Regions from separate parts of the Exiguobacterium sp. s102 genome, predicted to be linked through region 4. Evidence: predicted binding sites of a transcription regulator. Region 4 holds the regulator's gene; each other region holds the start of a gene.
The links. Region 4 encodes Rex, which represses fermentation and respiration genes when NADH is low (regulators of the CRP and FNR family bind a similar motif). Its sites were predicted from a motif close to TTGTGAAATATTTCACAA; they were not measured.

Region 1 (4,751 bases), on a different contig from region 4:
GATCGGCGGATAGACGACACGTAAAAACGTGTTCTGCAGACTCTCGACATCGCCGACGATTCGCGCGAGCAAGTCACCGCTCCGGTACTTCGCGAAGATGCCCGGCGCAAGCGGTTCGAGCCGTTTGTAAAACGTCGTCCGTAAATCACTCAAAATCGTAAACGTTGCCCGGTGCGAGTAATAACGCTCCGCATACCGACTGACGGCACGCGTCAGGCTTGATATTTTTTGCAAGGCAATCAGTACAGCGAGTGTTTGAATCGGTGGCAACAGTGCCGCCTTCGAAATCAGGAAGCCGCTTGCTGCAAACAGACCCACCGCCGTGACGCCGGCAAGAACACCAAAGAGAATCGAGAGGACGATATCCCGTTTCTGGTGCAGCATCAATCGAAAAATACCCATCAATTCTTTCATCGTGTTTCCTCCCCTCGTTGGACGGCACGCATCCGTGCGTATTCCGAATCCCGTGCGAGTAACGCCTCATGTGTGCCTTGGTCGACGATCCGGCCGGCCTCTAAAATGACGATGTTGTCCGACTGTTCGATCGTATGCAGACGGTGTGCGACCGTGATGACGGTCGCCGTCCGTCCGAGTTCCTGGATTGCCTGCTGTAACAGGTGTTCCGTCTTAACGTCGAGTCCCGTCGTCGGTTCATCGAACAGGATGACGTTCGGCCGTTTCAAGAAGGCACGGGCGAGTGCGACCCGTTGTTTTTCGCCACCCGATAGACCGCGCCCCCCTTCACCGATTCCGGTGTCGAGCCCGTCCGGTAAACTCGCAATCAGTTCCCCGAGTCCTGCGGCAGCTGCCGCACGCTCGATGTCTGTCCGCGTCGCCTCCCGTAATTCACCGATGGCGATGTTGTCGGCGAGTGTCCCCGCATACAGGTAAGGATGCTGCGAGATATAGCTGAGCTGTCCGAACCAGCTCGTTTCCGTGATTTGTGCGCGTGGCTGACCATTCAGGAGCACTTCGCCGTTCTTTGGATCGGCCAGTCCCGCGAGTAACTGCAGGACGGTCGACTTCCCGGCACCACTTCGTCCGATCAAGGCGACTTTTTGGTACGGTTCGATGCGCAGCGTGACGTCGGTCAGTGCAAACCGCTCGTCCTGATACGTAAAGTCCACGTCTTTCAGTTCAATCCGCGGTGGTGTCGCGGACTTTAACGCCTCCGTTCCGAACGTTACGCCCCGGTCGTCTTGCGTCAGTTCAGACGCAATCTGTTTCGCCGCCGCAACACTGCCCCGTCCGGTATGGAACGCTGCCCCCATCTCTTTTAAGGCCAAATAATACTCCGGTGCAAGCACGAGCATCAAGAAGGCTGGAACAAAGGTGATGCTTTGAAATAAAATCAACCGGAGACTGACCTCAAGCGCAATCATCCCCATGCTGAGCATCGAGATGAACTCAAGCATCAACGACGACAAGAAGGCGAGCTTCAGCACGGTCAGCGTCGCATCGCGGAAGTCGAGACTACTCCGTTCGATGACGTCCTGCTGTGCTTTCGCGCGACCAAACAACTTTAACGTCGTGATGCCTTGCAGCGTATCGAGGAAGGTTCCGGAGAACGCCGTCATCTTCTCGAGCTGCGTATCGGCACGTTTTTGCGTCATGATTCCGATGACGATGTAGAACAGTGGAATGAATGGTGCCGTGATCATCATGACGAGTCCCGTAATCCAGTCATAACTGAATGCTGCGATCAGCACCATCAAGGGAACGATCGACGTCTGGATGACTTTCGGCAAGTATTGGCTGTAATAGCTGTCCATCTCATCGACCGCGTCAAGCAACACACTGACCTTTTGTCCCGACTGTCCTTGCGACATCACTTCGACGGAACTCATCGTATACTTCGCGACGAGCGCCTGGCGAATGTCTTGTTTGACACGTGCCGCGAGAACCGTCCCGAGCCGCCCGTTCCAGTACGTGACAGCGACCCGTAACATCAGCATGAGCAGTAAGATACCGAGTAGCGGAACAATTGCCGCAAAGGCGTCCCCTTGGAGAAAAATGCGGTCGACGATGATGACGATCAAGTACGATTGACCGATGACCGCAATCCCCATCAGGACAGCCGCCAGCATCAATTGCAACATGATCGTACGTGGAATCGAGATGATTCCTTTAAGTGGATTCATATAAAAACGCCCCTTCACAAATTGTGAACGACTTTTAGTGAATATTTTCACATATCGTACATTCAGTATACCGAATCCTTCGTTTAGTTGCCATGAGAATGCCGCTCCAAAGGTGTGACGGTTTTGTGAGAAGCGTTTTACTCGACAAAATTGCTAACGTCCACTATTATAGACAATAGTTATCTACGTTATACAGAAAGGGCGAATTACCATGCAAATGAAAACCGGAGTCGAACAATCCGTCTACGCGATGCTGTTACTGACCTTTTTGCCGGAGAAAGGACTTTTACCCGGTGAGTTCATCAGTCAGCAGCTCGGCGCTTCACCGACGTACTTTCAAAAACTATTGCGTAAACTCGTCAGTGCCGACCTCCTTCTGTCTGTCCCGGGGGTCAAAGGCGGTTTCCGACTGAATCAACCTTCCGATCGGATTCGTATCTTTGACGTCTACGAAGCCATCGAAGGAAAACAATCCCTTTATGCTTCAAGTGGTGTCTTTGAAGACTTGATGGGCATCAAAGAACAGAACGTCCGCCTCTTATCTAACTTGATGACGGAAGCGGAAGATGCTTGGCAATCGACCTTAAAACGTGAAACGATTGGATCGCTCCGACAGGAAATCGACAGGAACTGTCCCCCTGACCACTTAACGACATTGCAAGCCTTGATTGAACAACAAATGATTCGCAACTAAAAGGAGACTTACGCATGACTACACTTGACCGCTACTTTGAGTTATTTGACGCTTCCCGGACCGATGAACAGGCTTTTAGTGACCTCTCTTCCCTCTTTTCGGACGACATCACGTTCGTCTTGAGTGGACAGGAACAACATGGCATCGACGCCTGGAAAAAATTCGTCCGCCTGGTCTTCACTGCCAACCAGGACATCAAGCACATGTATGAAGCCTGGCTCCCGTCAGCAGATGGCGATACATTCGAGACACGCTGGGCCGTCTGCGGCAAGCGGGCTGACGGAGCGGTCTTCACGCAGGACGGGACGGATATCGCCCGCCTTGATGCAGACGGAAAAATCGTCTACCTCGCCAATGTGCCGGATGATGCGAAGATGTTTAACAATTACAACGACTAACCCAAAGAGACCGTTCCCCACTCGGAACGGTCTCTTTTTGAAGTCATCCGCTTATAAGTTTGCTGCTTCGAACGTGTCGCCGCCTTCAATCGTTCCGTTATCAAAACCTTTTTGGAACCAGCTTTTCCGTTGTTTCGATGTCCCGTGCGTAAAGCTTTCCGGCACGACGTATCCTTGACCTTTTTTCTGAAGGGTATCGTCACCGACGGCATTTGCAGCACCAAGCGCTTCTTCAAGGTCGCCTTCTTCCAACAAGTTCTCCCCTTGCGCGTGATGTGCCCACACGCCGGCATAATAATCTGCCTGCAGTTCGAACCGGACGAGGTATTTATTGAATTTCTCTTCGCTCATCTTTTGACGGAGCGGCATGATCTCATCTGACGTCCCGAGTAACGTCTGGACGTGATGACCGACTTCATGGGCAATGACGTAAGCCATCGCAAAGTCGCCAGGCGCCCCGTACTTAGTTTGTAATTCATCATAAAAACTTAAATCAATGTATAATTTCTGATCGCCTGGACAATAAAAAGGACCGACCGATTTTCCGGCTTGTCCACACGCTGAACTGACTTGGTCGGTATAAAGGACAAGTGTCGGTTCTTTGTATGTCATCCCGTCTTGTTTAAACTCCTTCGTCCAGACACGTTCCGTATCGGCGAGCACGACCGAGACAAAATCGGCGGCTTCTTTTTCTTTCGCTGTTTCTTGATAGCCTGAGTTCGTCCCGCTCTCTGAACCGGATAAATCCCCAAGCAAATCAGCAGGATTCCCACCCATCAACGTCACGACGATCAAGATGATGATGCCAAGTCCACCTCCGATTCCCGCGATTCCTTTCCCACCCATTCCCCGGCGGTCTTCTACGTTTGAACTTCGTTCTCTTCCCTTCCACTTCATGCGGCTTCCTCCTACCAATTTCGATGTTTTTATATACCCGTTCAGGCATTTATTCATGCCACGTTCTTTTAGAAAAATAATGGATGTGCATCTAACTTTTTTTCCAGTCAACAAACACATGCGTGCAACCGATAGTCTTGATACGTCTACCAAAACAGGACTTTGTCTTTGTTTTAGTTTCAACTAGAAATCGGAGGAATTTTATTTTATGAAACGTCATCAACTCATGCTCAGCATCACGTCTCTTATCGTCGTTTTATCTTTAATCGTCCATGGACTCCACCGCTTCACAACGTTTGGAGAAGGCTACTCCCTTTTACAGGGAAAAGGACCAGCCGCGTCGCTCGCTATGTTAACGGTCGTCGCGCTGATTCCTATCTTTTTTCTCTTCGCAGCTGTTATCCTGTACCGCCTTAATCCGCAGAGTAAACAGGTCGCCATCCTCTTGACACTGACGCTGACATTCGCAAGCATGTCAATCATCGCCGGTGGAGAGGGTCTCGTCGAATATCACTTCTCGATTTTCATGGTTCTGGCATTGATTGCCTATTTCCGGCGAATCGATTTAATTCTAATCAGCACGGTATTATTTGCGATTCAGCATCTTGCCGGATTCTTTTT
Region 2 (4,751 bases), on a different contig from region 4:
TGATGACCATCATGTCTCGTCGTTAGTTCATTTGGCAATGGAGCATGTGAATGAAGGAAAGGCTTCTTCTTGAGAAAAATATAAAAAACGCACCGCAGTCCGATAAAGAACTGCGGTGCGTTTTTTAGCTTTTTCACGAAGCTAATCGTATGAAACAACAGATTATTTGATTCGATGGAAGAACGTGATGGTCACACTGATGAGTAGAAAGGCTAAAATGGATAGACTAAAGCACATCCGTTTATAGGATGCTGTCACGAGCGCCGTATTTTCGAGTTCTTGATCTAATTCGGTATACAATTGATCTTTAACTTGAGCAAGATCTTCAAGAATGGTCTGCGTGGTCTGCGTCGATTGTTTCGCTAAAGCGGTAGCTGCCTGTGAACCGTTTGTTTCATAAAGGCTGAAAACGGTTTCGATTTCTTTTTCCCATGCATTGTTACGGACCAATAAATCTTTAATCGGTACAGGTGTTTCGTTCGAAGCATTGAGCACACGGCGTAAATCATGAATTTTGGTCGTGCAGAAGTAGTATTGTTCAATGTAGCGGTCGTCTTCATAGAGCAATAGGCCGCGAACGGCATTTGCCCGATCCCGATTGTATTCGACGAGTTGGTCGACCTGTTTAATCATCGGGATGTTATGGGCGTGCATCTCTTCTGTCATTTTTGAAATGGTACGATAACCTGTCAAGGCATAGATGAGAGGAATCGAAGCGAACAAACTGACTAAAAGAATGAGAGAAATGCGGTAGCGCCAAAGTTTATTCATGCAATCATTCCTTCGTAAGCTAACTGGTAATGTCATTAGCTTAACCACTAATTCCCAAAAAGTGAAGAGTTATCTATTTTTTAGGGGAACATCTTTTGGTTACGGGGATCCAATCGTTTTATATTTTGAGATGAAACCTGAAGCGATACCAAACGTAGACGTATATGATGGGTCAGCCTTTGTTTACAAAAAACAACCCACCTCATGACAGGGGGGTGTCGTTTCATCGTGTGCGGTTCATTTAAAAAGAGTAGGAATGTTCTTTGTAATTTCCGAAGACGGTATGAATCTCAGAGAAGGTGACGAAGGCATTAGGTTCGACAGAAGAAACAATTTCCTGAAGACGAACGATTTCATTATTCTGTACGACGACATAAACCATCTTCTTTGTCCGGTTGGAATAGCCACCGCGCGCATCGAGAATCGTGACACCACGACCAAGTTCTTTTGTGATGACGTCGTTGATTTCATCTGCTTTTTCACAAATGATAATACATTGTTTAGAAGCAGAGTAAAAACTATAGACCGTTTGCAACGCCTTGGCGCGAACGAAGCTCATAATTAATGCATACATAACATGTTTTAAGTCGAAGACTAGCCAAACTAAGATATAGATCACTAAATCCTGCATTAAAAAAATACGCGGGAGCGGCCAGTTATGAAAGCGGGCATAAAAGAACTTTCCGAGGATGTCGAGTCCACCTGTCGAAGCGCCGCCAAAGAAGATTAATGCCATTGCGAGTCCGGAAACTAACCCTGCAAAAATGGAGGCGACGAGAGGATCGTTTAATGACTCAGGAACCACTTGTGTTGGAATCCAATCAATTAAAAATGAAGAAATAAGGACGATAATTCCTGAAAGTAGCATGAATCGTTTTCTTAAGAAGCGAAAACCAAGTAAGAAAAGCGGGATATTCAAGACAAGTTGGGTCAGTCCGATAGGCGTATTGAACAACTCTTGGAAAATAAGTGTGATTCCCATGATGCCGCCAGATCCAATGTCATTTGGAGATAATAAAAGGCTGATATAAAGGGAGTAAAGAAGTGTACCGATTAAAAGGAAACTGATTTTTTCTGTTCGTTTTTTCTTGCTCGTTTGTTTAGTCTTCATTGTGATTGATGAGAAATCCTCATGCTCCTCCTTTGTAAAGTATCTGCCTGCAAGAGTACGCCTATATAGCATTAAATTCAACCCCTCAACTGAAAAATATCGTAAAAAAAATGTGACGCGGGTCGAAAGGAATTGAGTGAATTGAAAAAAATCCTTTTATTTTTATGCTGTGCGCTCATTGGATTAAGCGCAGGTTCCGTTTTTATGTTGCATTACTCGAAGGAATCCCCTGACAATAAGTGGCGTGATGGAGCACTGGTCACCCGATATGTCGGAACATCGGTTACAAATACAAATGCAATGACAGGATTTATTGAACGATTTCCATTTTCAGACGCACTTAAACAAGTAAAGATTGAAGGGACTACCGTCTCCTTACGTTATGAAGTGACGGGTAAATCCAGAAAAGAATGGGTCGGGACAAATCATGAATGGATTGATCCGTCTACACCCTCTTTTATCAAAAGTCGATTTTCGCAACTCGTCATGCACCATACGCTGGCTCTTTTTTTAGCGATTCCTAATGTAATGACAGTTGAAATTCAATATACGGATCCTGTATCAATCCTTCAAATTAAAATCACGCGTAATGATTTTGAAGGGTATACACCACGCGATATTGAGCGAGCTTCGACGTCCACTAACCGCTTTAATCGTGTAGTTATTGACGACTATGTATTAGTTGAATCAAGACGAAAATCCTTTCTAGAATACTTCCGTTCACAACTCAAAATATACCCGTAAAGTAGTTGTATCTAGCAAGAAAAAGCTTTTTTCACAAACTTGACACAATGGTATCGTTTACATGTCATTCTTTCGTAAAAACCTTAAATAAGGGGTAGGCAGGGGTTGAACATCTTATAAGATGGAAGTATGATAATAAGTGAACAAACATTGTGAAGTGTTGAACAAGAAGAAAGCGAGGTTTCTACAATGAATGAAGTAGAAGCATTAGAAGGGCTAAGAAATAAAGCGGTTAAATCAACTAAAATGCTACAAATGCGTCCACTCGAATATTTAGTTCGTGCCATGCTTGCTGGGGTATTCATCGGTTTTGCTATCATATTTACACTCAAAGCAATCAACGGACTTTATCTAAATGAATCGGCTGCGATGACGCTCGTCGGTGGATTAACTTTTGGTGTTGCGCTTGTCTTAATTGTCTACGGCGGTGCAGAACTGTTTACAGGAAATACGATGTATTTTACTACGGCGACGATGCGTGGATACACTACAAAAATGGATACGTTTAAAGTATGGACGATTTGTTTGATTGGTAATGGTCTCGGAGGACTTGCCTTCGCGTTACTCTTTTCGCAAACTGGAATCATTCAAGAGTTAGGCGCAAACAACTGGTTGTTCGCTGTCTCTGAATCGAAAATCCATCACTCGACATGGGAAATTTTTACGCGAGCAATCTTCTGTAACTGGATGGTTTGTTTAGCGATTTTCATTCCGAAAAACATGAAAAATGAATTGGCACAAATCATGATGATGATGGTTTTAGTTGCTGTCTTCTTCGCATCAGGTTTTGACCATGTCATTGCCAATATGGCATTGTTCTCAATCGCGCTTGTCGTACCTCACCCAGAGGCGATTTCATTTGCCGGAGCAATCCATAACTTAATTCCTGCTCTCTTCGGTAACATCATCGGTGGAGCACTCTTCATGGGAATGGTTTACACGTGGTTGAATAAAGAAAAGCTAGAAGTGGATCAATCAAAACAACAAGCTGCGACAATCAACATCGCGACGAAAAAAAAAGCATAAAGAAAAGGTAAGGTAGCGACGGGTTTTCCCGCCTCCCTTACCTTTTTCTTTATTCGAGATGTTGGAAGCGATCGACATCTGCTGCGAGTTCTTCATAGATCGATTCGACGATTTGAGCATCATCGAACAGACCGAGAACATTTTCGTCAGGTAGTGCATCGACTGGGGAAGTAAAATAGAGCACAGCCGTCAATAATAATTGTTCTTGTTCTTCCTTCATCGAAAAACGTTTTTGATAAAGGGCACGTAACATCTCAAGTAACTGTTTAAGTTGGAAATACAGCACGAGTTCTGCTTCACGTTCGATATCAGACCCTTCTTCTGAAGCGATATCTTTTGTTAAATGTGCTAAGCCAACTTCTCCTCGAATCAATAAATCTTCCTGTGCTTTGTGATCTCCGACTAACGCCAATGCCTGACGGTGGAAATATGTGTAAGCGGATTTAAAATCTCCTGGTACGAATTCCATGTTCAACACTCCTTCTCTACACCTAGTTTCACCTTATTTCTTGCAAAATTGCAACTCTTTCGTGAAAATAAGAGTAAGAGACGAAAGGGGATTACATAATGCCGACTCAAGAACAACTCAAAAAGTATGCAGCACTCGCTGTACGTACAGGAATCAATTTGCAATCCGGTCAGCAACTAGAAATTCGTGCTGGCATCGAAAATGCACCACTTGTTCGTGAAATTACACGTGTTGCTTACGAAGTAGGCGCATCGAACGTTTACGTGCAATGGTCAGATGATGAAATGACGAAAATCCGTTATTTCGATGCACCGGAAGATTCGTTTGACGCATTTCCAGAGTGGTTAAAAGCACGGTTCGATCAATTAGCTGATGAAAAGACAGCCTTCTTATCTGTCGTCAGTGAAGATCCAGATCTTTTAAACGGAGTCGAGTCGAGTCGTATCGCGCGCGCGAATAAAGCAGCAGGAGTTGCACTAGCCAATTGGCGTAAATTCGTCATGAGCGACAATGTAAGCTGGTGTGTCGTTGCTGCACCTTCAGATGCTTGGGCGGCTAAGGTATTCCCGGACTCGGAAAACGCTGTAGAAGAGCTATGGGAAGCGATTTTAAAGGCAACTCGTGTCGATC
Region 3 (4,751 bases), on a different contig from region 4:
GTCATCGCGCCGTGGAACTATCCTTTCCAGCTCGCTGTTGCACCAATCATCGGGGCGATCGCTGCCGGAAATACGGTTGTCTTGAAACCATCAGAACTAACACCAAACGTCTCGCGTGTTCTCCGTGAAGTCTTTGAAACGGCATTTCACGAACGATTTGGACTTGTCATCGAGGGGGATGCGGACGTCAGTTCAGCTGTTCTTGAAGAGAAGTTTGATTACATCTTCTTTACGGGGTCGACGCGTGTCGGAAAAATCGTCCATCAAGCAGCGGCGAAATATTTGACACCTGTCACGCTTGAACTCGGCGGGAAGTCTCCGACGATCGTTCACCGTGATGCGAACTTAAAGCTTGCTGCAAAACGAATTACTTGGGGCAAATGGTTAAACGCAGGACAGACGTGTATCGCCCCTGACTATGTTTTTGTCCATGAAGACGTCCGCGAGGAATTTTTACGCTTGATTGAAAAGGAAGCTTTTGCCCAGTATGGTAATGGTGTTGGTGTGAATTCTTACGTCAAGATTGTTTCAGACAGTCATTTGGATCGATTGAGTGGCTACTTGCCCCAAGGTGAAATTTTATTTGGTGGTCAAGTCGATGCAGCGACGAGAAAGATGGCACCAACCGTCATGACGGACGTTGATCCAGAAAGTCCGTTGATGCAAGAGGAAATCTTTGGACCGATTCTTCCAGTCTATTCTTATCGTGAAGTGGAAGAGGTCATCCGTTTCATCAATGACCGTGATAAGCCGTTGGCGCTCTATCTCTTCACAGAAAGTAAAGCTGTTCAGCATCGTGTACTCGATCGTGTGTCATTTGGTGGTGGATGCATCAATGATACGTTGATGCATGTTGCGCAACATAACTTGCCATTTGGCGGGGTCGGCGGAAGTGGTATCGGTGGCTATCATGGGAAATTCAGCTTTGAGACGTTCAGCCACCGTAAAGGAGTCGTCAACAATACGACGAAGTTCGATTTGCCGTTCCGCTACATGCGCTCGAATACCGATTCAAAATGGATGCGTTATTTATTATAAATGGGACTTAAACGGAGCCAAGAGTAGATCCAATCGGTCTACCTTGGCTTTTTTTTGTTTATTTAATTTGTGAAATAGTGAACAAAGTTTGACAATCTTTTGAAAAAACGCTATTTTCCCTTGTGATGTTCTATACTGAAGGCAGAAGCTACGGAAAGGAGAATGCGAGATGCTTACTTGTGGGACGACAGAAGCCAATACGTTCGTGTTGTCGAGTGAGACACGTGAATTACTTGAAGAGTTCATGACTGAGGTATCTTTTAAAAAAGACTCAATCGTCTGTTGGGAAGGGGAAATGAACGATAAACTTTTTTATGTGAAACAAGGTGGTGTAAAACTATCAAAGCTCACGAAAAAAGGTAGCCCGCTAATGATGTTCTTATATTTCAAAGGTGACTTATTTGGTGAATTCGATGTCGGAGAAGCATTTCCAAGCTCCTATAGTGTCGAAACGATGGAGGACAGTGTCATTGGCTTCATCTCGAAATCGACACTCGAAGATTTGATGAAAAAAGATGGAACATTCGCATTAGATATCATGCGCTGGCAAGCCTTGATGCGAAAACAAACGGAAACGAAGTTACGTGACCTCTTATTGTTCGGGAAACAAGGGGCACTCGCTTCGACACTCTTACGACTAATCGCAATGGACGGAAAAAAAGTCGATGACGATTACGTGATTTCAAAGCGACCGTCGGATACTGAACTCGGTCAGTTGATCGGGGCACCACGTGAAACGGTCAACCGGATGTTTTCTCAGTGGAAAAAAGACAATGTTATTTCGATGACGACGACTAAAATCATCGTTCATGATGCCAACTATTTACGCGATCTTTGCCACTGTGAAGGGTGTCCTGTCGGTGTCTGCCGGATTTAAACTTAACTTGAGCGTTAGCTTACGGAGCCATACGCTGGAGCTGACTTAAAAATTGCTCCAACATCATCCTTTTGATGGAACCGCAACACGTCAAACTTTAGAAGAACTTATCAGCAGTCTAGGATCATATTCTTTTTGAATGTGGTCCTTCAGGATGTAGACAACGTGCTATCGGGAGATCAAGCGTCTTTTTTCGTTGCTTTCCTCGGGCGAGGCGCAAGCCGTTGCTCCTTGATCCTCACGGACAACGAGCAGGGTCTTGCCTGCCTCTGAACGTGCGTTAAAAACGCACTTTTTCCCGTAGGAGTCAACGAAATGTGACGCTTTTTATAGGAATACCGTGACGGAAAGCCTGGCATGCAGACGGTTTAGCACGCGATCCGTCTCGAATCGCTTAGAACCGCGAAAAGCAATCGGTCGCGACCCTGCAGCTTTGCTGTAGCGGCGCGGAAGGTTGCCGCTTTGAAGACGATGCGAGACAGGGACGCGCGAACGGATTGCCTCTCGTTATAGTATGTTCACTCTTCATAATAGTTTGTCTACACGCTGTAGGATCACATTCTTTTTGAATGCGGTCCTTTTTTGTGTCGCATAACAGTAGCAGTTCAAAATATGTTCAGTACGTAACAAGTTGTGAACTTTATGTGTGTTTTATAAAAGAAAAGCGCGAAATCGTCACAATTGGTGTGACGTTTATCACATATTACGAAGGGTGTCTTTTTCTAAAATAAAGGTAGGTTAAGTCACCGATTCAACGACGGAAGGGAGCTACTGATCATGCGTCAGAAATCAGATACAGAACTGAAGGGAACGTTTATCGCTGTATTTATCGTTGCCGGAGTCATCATCGGAATGTGGGGATCAATCTTTTTATTATTCACTTCAAGATAAGGGGGAATCAGGGTGCATATTCATCGTTTAGAAAAAATATGGTTAGTATTCGGTTGTATCATGTTGGCAGTCTTTTTAATCATCATTGGCGTATCAGCATTCGCTTCTGATAATCAACCACCGTCGGACGCAACATTGATTGACCCGACGCAAGTCGATCAGACGAAGCCATTTGATAAACCGGGTCTAAAAAAAATTGACGACAATAAATATGAGGCCGTCATGGTCTCACAAGCTTTCCAGTTCACACCGCAAGACATGATTATCAAAAAAGGCGCGACCGTCGATTTTCTGGTGACGTCGAAAGATGTCGTCCATGGATTTGAAATCGTCAAGACGAACGTCAATATGATGGTCGTTCCCGGACATATCAATTCAATCGAGTACACATTCAAAGAAGCTGGCGAATATTTAATTGTCTGTAACGAATATTGTGGATCGGCGCATCACATGATGTCGACTAAGATTAAGGTGGTGGAATAAATGAATGCGATTTCGAAAAAATTAATGGAGTTTGAGATGGAGCGGGGAATCCCCGCAGGAGAGATTGGATTAAAAGAAGCAAAACTCGGATTTGCCTACGTCAGTTTTTCACTTGTGGCGTTACTGATCGGTGGACTATGTGGTCTACTACAGACACTCGTCCGTACTGGAGTCATTCCAGAAATTGCTGGAGTCGGTTATTATGAATTGCTGACGGCTCACGGACTAATGCTTGCGATTGTCTTTACGACATTATTCATATTCGGACTTTTATTTTCATTTTTAGGACAGTCGTTCGGGCGTTTTGAAGAGTTTCCGAGACGCTTGGGCTGGGTTGGATTCTGGTTGATGATTGTCGGTGTCCTCCTTGTCACATGGATGGTGTTAGCAGGTGAAGCATCCGTTCTCTACACGTTTTATGCGCCGCTGAAGGCACACCCTGTTTTTTATATCGGACTCGTGATTTTCGTTGTGGGAACATGGGTTTCTTCTGCCGCAATGTTCCGGATGTACGCGGATTACAAACGAGAACATAAGGATGTCCATCCACCACTTCAAGCCTATATGAGCATCATGACGGCTTTGTTGTGGGTCATCGCCACGCTAGGTGTCGCAGCGACTATTCTCTTTCAACTCTTGCCGTTATCACTCGGTTGGACGGATAAGGTCGGGATCGAATTATCCCGAACATTATTTTGGTATTTTGGTCATCCGCTCGTCTATTTTTGGTTATTGCCAGCCTATATCGTATGGTACACGGTCATTCCAAAGATTGTCGGGGGTAAGATTTTTTCAGATGCTTTAGCACGAATGTCATTTTTACTGTTCTTATTGTTCTCGTTCCCTGTTGGTTTTCACCATCAGTTGCTCGAACCCGGTATATCAGCATTTTGGAAGTACATCCAAGTCGTCTTGACGTTCCTTGTCATCATTCCTTCATTGATGACAGCATTCTCGATGTTTGCGACATTCGAACTAGCAGGTCGTCGTCAAGGTGCGACCGGACTATTTGGGTGGATCAAGAAAATGCCGTACCGGGATGTCCGCTTTCTTGCACCGTTCGTCGGCATGTTGTTCTTCATCCCGGCTGGAGCCGGTGGTGTCGTCAATGCTTCCCACCAATTGAATATCGTCGTGCATAACACTTTATGGGTGACAGGTCACTTCCATATCACAGTCGGGGCTGCAGTCGCGTTGACGTTCTTTGGAACGGCCTATTGGCTTGTTCCATTATTACGAGGACGGACCTTAACAAAACGGATCAATACAATTGGTCTCATCCAGACGGCGACGTGGACGATTGGTATGCTCTTTATGTCGACTGCGATGCATATTTCAGGCTTACTTGGCAATCCGAGACGGACGGGTCCTGCGGCATATTTCAAAGATTCGCTCGTCGCAGATTGGATTCCCTATCACGTTGCGATGGCAATCGGTGGTACGATCCTCTTTATTTCAATCC
Region 4 (4,751 bases):
GCGATCGCCCGTCTCGCAGGTAACGACTATGCGAAAGTCGGAGACATCTTTACGATTGCCCGACCGACGAGCTGAAGGCGGATCGACGAGTAGGACTAGTATTTTTTAGAAGCAAAAAGGCACGTCCCGAACGCGGGACGTGCCTTCAGCGTATAGCCAAACTCTTATAAATCACGAAAATTTTACATGAGGATGCTGTCAGTTCACGCTTCCCTGTCTCGCCTCGTCTTCAAAGCGGCAATCTTCCGCGCCGCTACAGCAGAGCTGCAGGGTCGCGACCGATTGCTTTTCGCTTTAAAAGCGATTCGAGACGGATTGCGCTCTAAACCGTCTACAGTCTAAAAAGCGTCACGTTTCGTTGACTCCTACGGGAAAAAGTGCGTTTTTATGTCGGACAACTGAAGAAGTTACTCTGCATGGTGACGTTTTTCGTACTGGAAACCATCGAGTAAAAAAAAGAGAATCGCCAGTGCCCAAATGCCGAGACAGCTGATCAAAAAGGCGACGAGCGGTGAAACGGCTCCGTAATAGCTGATGATTAACGGGTCATTCAGTTCAACGAACATCTGGGTCGTCAGCAACGTACAGATTAATCCGGATAAGAGGCTGATGAAGAGACCACTCCACGTCTTAATCACGAGGCCGATCATGCACGAGATGAGGATGAACAACAGGACGACGGCATTAAAGGCATCCGGCCGGATGAAGGCCGACACGTAGTCGGCATACATCGGAACGAAATAGAGCACCCCGGACAATAATCCTTGAACGAGGTTGATGACATAACTTTTCGAGCGCATTAGTGGAAACTCTCCCATCGTTCCATCAGTTCGAGGAGGTCCGTATCAATCTGATCCCGTTCTGCCGACAGCGCCGTCGCCTTCGGAATATCGTTGAAGACTTCCGGTTCGCAAAGCAGTTGTTCGATTTCAGTTGATCGTGTTTCCAACCGTTCAATGTCTTGTTCGAGTTGTTCGAGCTGTTGTTTCTTTTTTCGTTCTTCTTTTTGCGCATCTTTGTCGATGCTTTTCGAAGCAGCGACTTTGATTGCTTTTTCTTCCTCTGCTTCGAGGCGGGCGATTTCTTCTTTCTCGGCCTTCTTCTCCATATAGTAAGAGTAGTCGCCGAGATAATCCGTCACACCGTCCGGATTCATCTCGATGACGCGTGTCGCAACCCGGTCGATGAAGTAACGGTCGTGGGAGACGAACAGGAGCGTGCCTTCATAGTCGACAAGTGCGTTCTCAAGCACCATCTTCGAATCAAGATCGAGGTGATTGGTCGGCTCATCGAGAATGAGGACGTTCGTTTTGCGTAATTTTAACTTCGCGAGGGCGAGGCGTCCGCGCTCGCCGCCGGATAATTCGTGGACAAGTTTAAAGACATCATCACCACTGAACAGGAATTGACCGAGGACGGACCGGACTTGTTGTTCCCGCATCAACGGCCACTCGTTCCAAATTTCATCGATGACCCGGTTGCGGTCGTTGAGCTCGGCCTGCTCCTGATCGTAGTAGCCGACAGAAACGCCGGTCCCGAAACGATGTTCACCGAATAACGGTTTAATCCGGTTGACAAGAACTTTCAGTAACGTTGATTTTCCGATTCCGTTCGGACCAACGAGGGCGAGGGATTCGCCGCGTTGTAATCGGAACGTGATGCCTTTTGAGACGGCTTCTTCATAGCCGACCGCGAGTTGCGTGACTTGTAACACATCGTTCCCACTTTGTTTTTCAATCGGGAACGACAGGACGGTGCTGCGTTCATCCCCATCCGGACGATCAATCCGGTCGACTTTTTCAAGACGTTTGCGGACGCTTTGTGCGCGTTTCGTCGTCGTCGCCCGTGCGATGTTACGCTGGATGAAGTCTTGCATCTTCGCGATGTCTTCCTGTTGCTGTTCGAACTGCTTCATCTCTTGTTCATACAGTGCTGCCTTTTGTTCCAAGTACTTCGTGTAGTTGCCGGTAAACTTCCGGCAGACGTTCCGTGACAATTCATAGACGACGTTGACGACCTGGTCGAGGAAGTAACGATCGTGGGAGACGATCAAGACCGCTCCACGGTAACCAGCCAGGTAACTTTCGAGCCAAGAGAGTGTATCGATGTCGAGGTGGTTCGTCGGCTCATCAAGAATCAACAGCTCAGGTGCCTGAAGCAACATCTTCGCCAGTGCGAGTCGCGTCCGTTGTCCACCGGATAGCGTCTGGATCCGGCGTGAATAATCGTCCGGATAAAAACGCATCCCGTGCAGGACGGAGCGGATGTTGGCTTCGAACTGATAGCCGCCGGCGTCCGAGAAGTCATGTTGTGCCTGATCGTATGTTTTCAACAGACGGTCGTAAGCAACAGCATCATTCAAGATATGGTCCATCCCCATCTCAATCTCCATCCGACGGAGCGAACGTTCCTGCTCTTGCAGGTGTTCGAACACGGTCAACATTTCATTCCAAATCGTTTCATTCGACTCAAGACCACTGTCCTGGGCGAGGTAACCGATTTTCACTTCCTTACTCTTCATGATCTCACCAGAGTCATGACTGAGCTCTCCGGCGATGATTTTTAAAAGTGTCGATTTTCCGGCACCATTTCGTCCGACGAGCGCAATCCGGTCCCGCTCCTGCACTTCGAGTTTAATATTGTCTAAAATCGGCTCAACACCGAATGATTTTGATAGTTGGTTCACTTGTAAGAGAATCATAAAAACATCCATCCTTCCACCCTTTAGTCTATCATGAAAAAAACGCAGGAGTCCCGTGGAATATATTATTTGTTAGTCTATGTGAAGTGGTTTACAATCAAAGAGAATAGAATTCTTTGCATTGATTTGGGTGCCACGTCAGAACGTGGCCGAAGGGGGAACTGCAGTATGAATGGGCCAGACACAAAAATACCACAAGCGACGGCGAAACGACTGCCGTTATATTATCGTTTCATTCAGAGTCTTTATAACTCAGGCAAGCTGCGCGTCTCTTCAGCAGAGCTCAGTGAAGCGGTCAAAGTCGATTCAGCGACGATCCGCCGCGATTTTTCCTACTTTGGGGCGTTAGGGAAAAAAGGATACGGTTACAACGTACAACATCTATTGACGTTTTTCCGAAAGACACTGAATCAGGATGAAGTCACGAATGTGGCACTTGTCGGGGTCGGACATCTCGGAACGGCGTTTGCAAATTATAACTTTTTAAAGAATAATAGTACTCGGATAGTCGTTGCGTTTGATGCGGACGAAAACAAGGTCGGAACAACGACGCAAGACGTTCCTATCTATCATGTCTCTGACATGAAAGAGCAAATCGAAGCGAACAAGGTTGATGTCGCCATCTTGACGGTCCCATCCCAGTTCGCACAGTCAGTAGCGGATGAGTTAGTTGAGTATGGTGTGACCGGAATCCTGAACTTTACACCGGCGCGGTTGAACGTACCGGCCCATGTTCGGGTCCATCACATCGATTTGTCGATCGAGTTGCAGTCACTAGTTTATTTCATGAAGCATTATTCGCAATCAGCTGAAGGAGTGAAATCATAATGGAAAACCTTATTCCATCAACCATCGCGTTCATCGGACCGGGGAGCATCGCCTTGATCGGTGCCGTCGCGTTGATCATCTTCGGACCGAAAAAATTACCGGAGCTCGGTCGTGCTGCCGGTCAGACGTTAAAAGAGTTCAAGAGTGCGACACACGGCATCATGGACGATGATAAAGACAACAAGGATGAATCGAAAGAGAAGTGATTAAATTATGGCGATTGATCAAGAACAGAGTGTGACATCGCATCTAGACGAGTTGCGCAAGCGGATCGTCTGGTCACTCATCATCGTCGTCGTCTTGTTCGCCGCGGCCTTTCCGCTCGTCCGACCGCTCGTGCGTTTTCTGCAGTCGGACCTGAAAGAGCTCGGCATCGGATTGAATGCCTTTAATGTGGCCGATCCCCTGATGTTGTACTTGAATTTAGCGTTCATCATCGCGGTCGTCCTGGCTTCACCATTTTGGATGTACCAGCTATGGGCGTTCATCCGACCCGGTTTATTCGAACAGGAACAGAAAGCGACCTTGACGTATATTCCGGTCACGTTTTTCTTATTTTTGTCCGGAATCGCGTTCTCTTATTTTTGGTTACTTCCGTTTCTACTCAAAGTATCGACGGAACTTGGGCAAGAGCTCGGCATCGAGCAAGTCATCGGGGTCGAAAACTATTTCAGTTTCTTAATACGGCTGACGATTCCGTTCGGTATCTTGTTCCAACTGCCGGTCGTGACGATGTTCTTGACTCGTCTTGGACTCGTGACGCCATTGTTCATGCGGAAAAATCGGAAATATGCGTACTTTGCGCTGTTTGTCATCGCGGCTTTAATCTCACCACCGGATGTGACGTCACATCTGATGATTTCGGTACCGTTGTTCGTCCTCTATGAAATCAGCATCATGATTTCAGCCCGGACGTACAAAAAAGTACTGATTCTTGAGCAACAGGCGGAGCTTGAACGGCAAGCGGATTTGATGCGTGAGTTGAATAAGTAACAGTCTCCTCTCGGTCGTTTCGGCGACGGAGAGGTTTTTGTTTGGAAGCGCTCTTTTTATATTGAAAAAGTGAATCGATATGGTTTATACTGATTACAAGAATATGAGGGGGCTTAGCTCAGCTGGGAGAGCGTTTGGCTGGCAGCCAAAAGGTCGTCGGTTCGAGCCCGATAGTCTCCATATGTACATCACTTGGCATTTGCCGAGTGGTGTTTTTTGTTATAGTGGT

Region 1: a site for Rex is predicted at 2,177-2,194, ahead of cydD (thiol reductant ABC exporter subunit CydD). Genes of this name have one in related genera too.
Region 2: a site for Rex is predicted at 2,777-2,794, ahead of KNQ02_RS11620 (formate/nitrite transporter family protein). Genes of this name have one in related genera too.
Region 3: a site for Rex is predicted at 2,600-2,617, ahead of KNQ02_RS11400 (cytochrome C oxidase subunit II). Genes of this name have one in related genera too.

What each region holds. Positions count from the first base shown of each region.
Region 1 is NZ_JACSML010000006.1:112,180-116,930, forward strand. Features, by position in the region: gene cydC (thiol reductant ABC exporter subunit CydC) at 1-414, opposite strand, end outside; gene cydD (thiol reductant ABC exporter subunit CydD) at 411-2,141, opposite strand; gene KNQ02_RS13420 (Rrf2 family transcriptional regulator) at 2,353-2,835, shown strand; gene KNQ02_RS13425 (nuclear transport factor 2 family protein) at 2,850-3,233, shown strand; gene ypfJ (KPN_02809 family neutral zinc metallopeptidase) at 3,285-4,130, opposite strand; gene KNQ02_RS13435 (methyl-accepting chemotaxis protein) at 4,339-4,751, shown strand, end outside.
Region 2 is NZ_JACSML010000004.1:111,555-116,305, reverse strand. Features, by position in the region: gene KNQ02_RS11640 (ArsR/SmtB family transcription factor) at 1-73, shown strand, start outside; gene KNQ02_RS11635 (CHASE3 domain-containing protein) at 163-771, opposite strand; gene KNQ02_RS11630 (YitT family protein) at 1,013-1,882, opposite strand; gene KNQ02_RS11625 (hypothetical protein) at 2,015-2,626, shown strand; gene KNQ02_RS11620 (formate/nitrite transporter family protein) at 2,816-3,652, shown strand; gene KNQ02_RS11615 (DUF1232 domain-containing protein) at 3,702-4,121, opposite strand; gene KNQ02_RS11610 (aminopeptidase) at 4,220-4,751, shown strand, end outside.
Region 3 is NZ_JACSML010000004.1:65,692-70,442, reverse strand. Features, by position in the region: gene KNQ02_RS11410 (aldehyde dehydrogenase) at 1-1,038, shown strand, start outside; gene KNQ02_RS11405 (Crp/Fnr family transcriptional regulator) at 1,208-1,915, shown strand; gene KNQ02_RS11400 (cytochrome C oxidase subunit II) at 2,693-2,806, shown strand; gene KNQ02_RS11395 (cytochrome c oxidase subunit II) at 2,819-3,289, shown strand; gene KNQ02_RS11390 (b(o/a)3-type cytochrome-c oxidase subunit 1) at 3,290-4,751, shown strand, end outside.
Region 4 is NZ_JACSML010000007.1:117,505-122,255, reverse strand. Features, by position in the region: gene KNQ02_RS14225 (flavin reductase family protein) at 1-75, shown strand, start outside; gene KNQ02_RS14220 (hypothetical protein) at 193-342, shown strand; gene KNQ02_RS14215 (hypothetical protein) at 408-800, opposite strand; gene KNQ02_RS14210 (ABC-F family ATP-binding cassette domain-containing protein) at 800-2,701, opposite strand; gene KNQ02_RS14205 (redox-sensing transcriptional repressor Rex) at 2,870-3,529, shown strand; gene KNQ02_RS14200 (twin-arginine translocase TatA/TatE family subunit) at 3,529-3,735, shown strand; gene tatC (twin-arginine translocase subunit TatC) at 3,743-4,522, shown strand; tRNA gene KNQ02_RS14190 (tRNA-Ala) at 4,630-4,702, shown strand.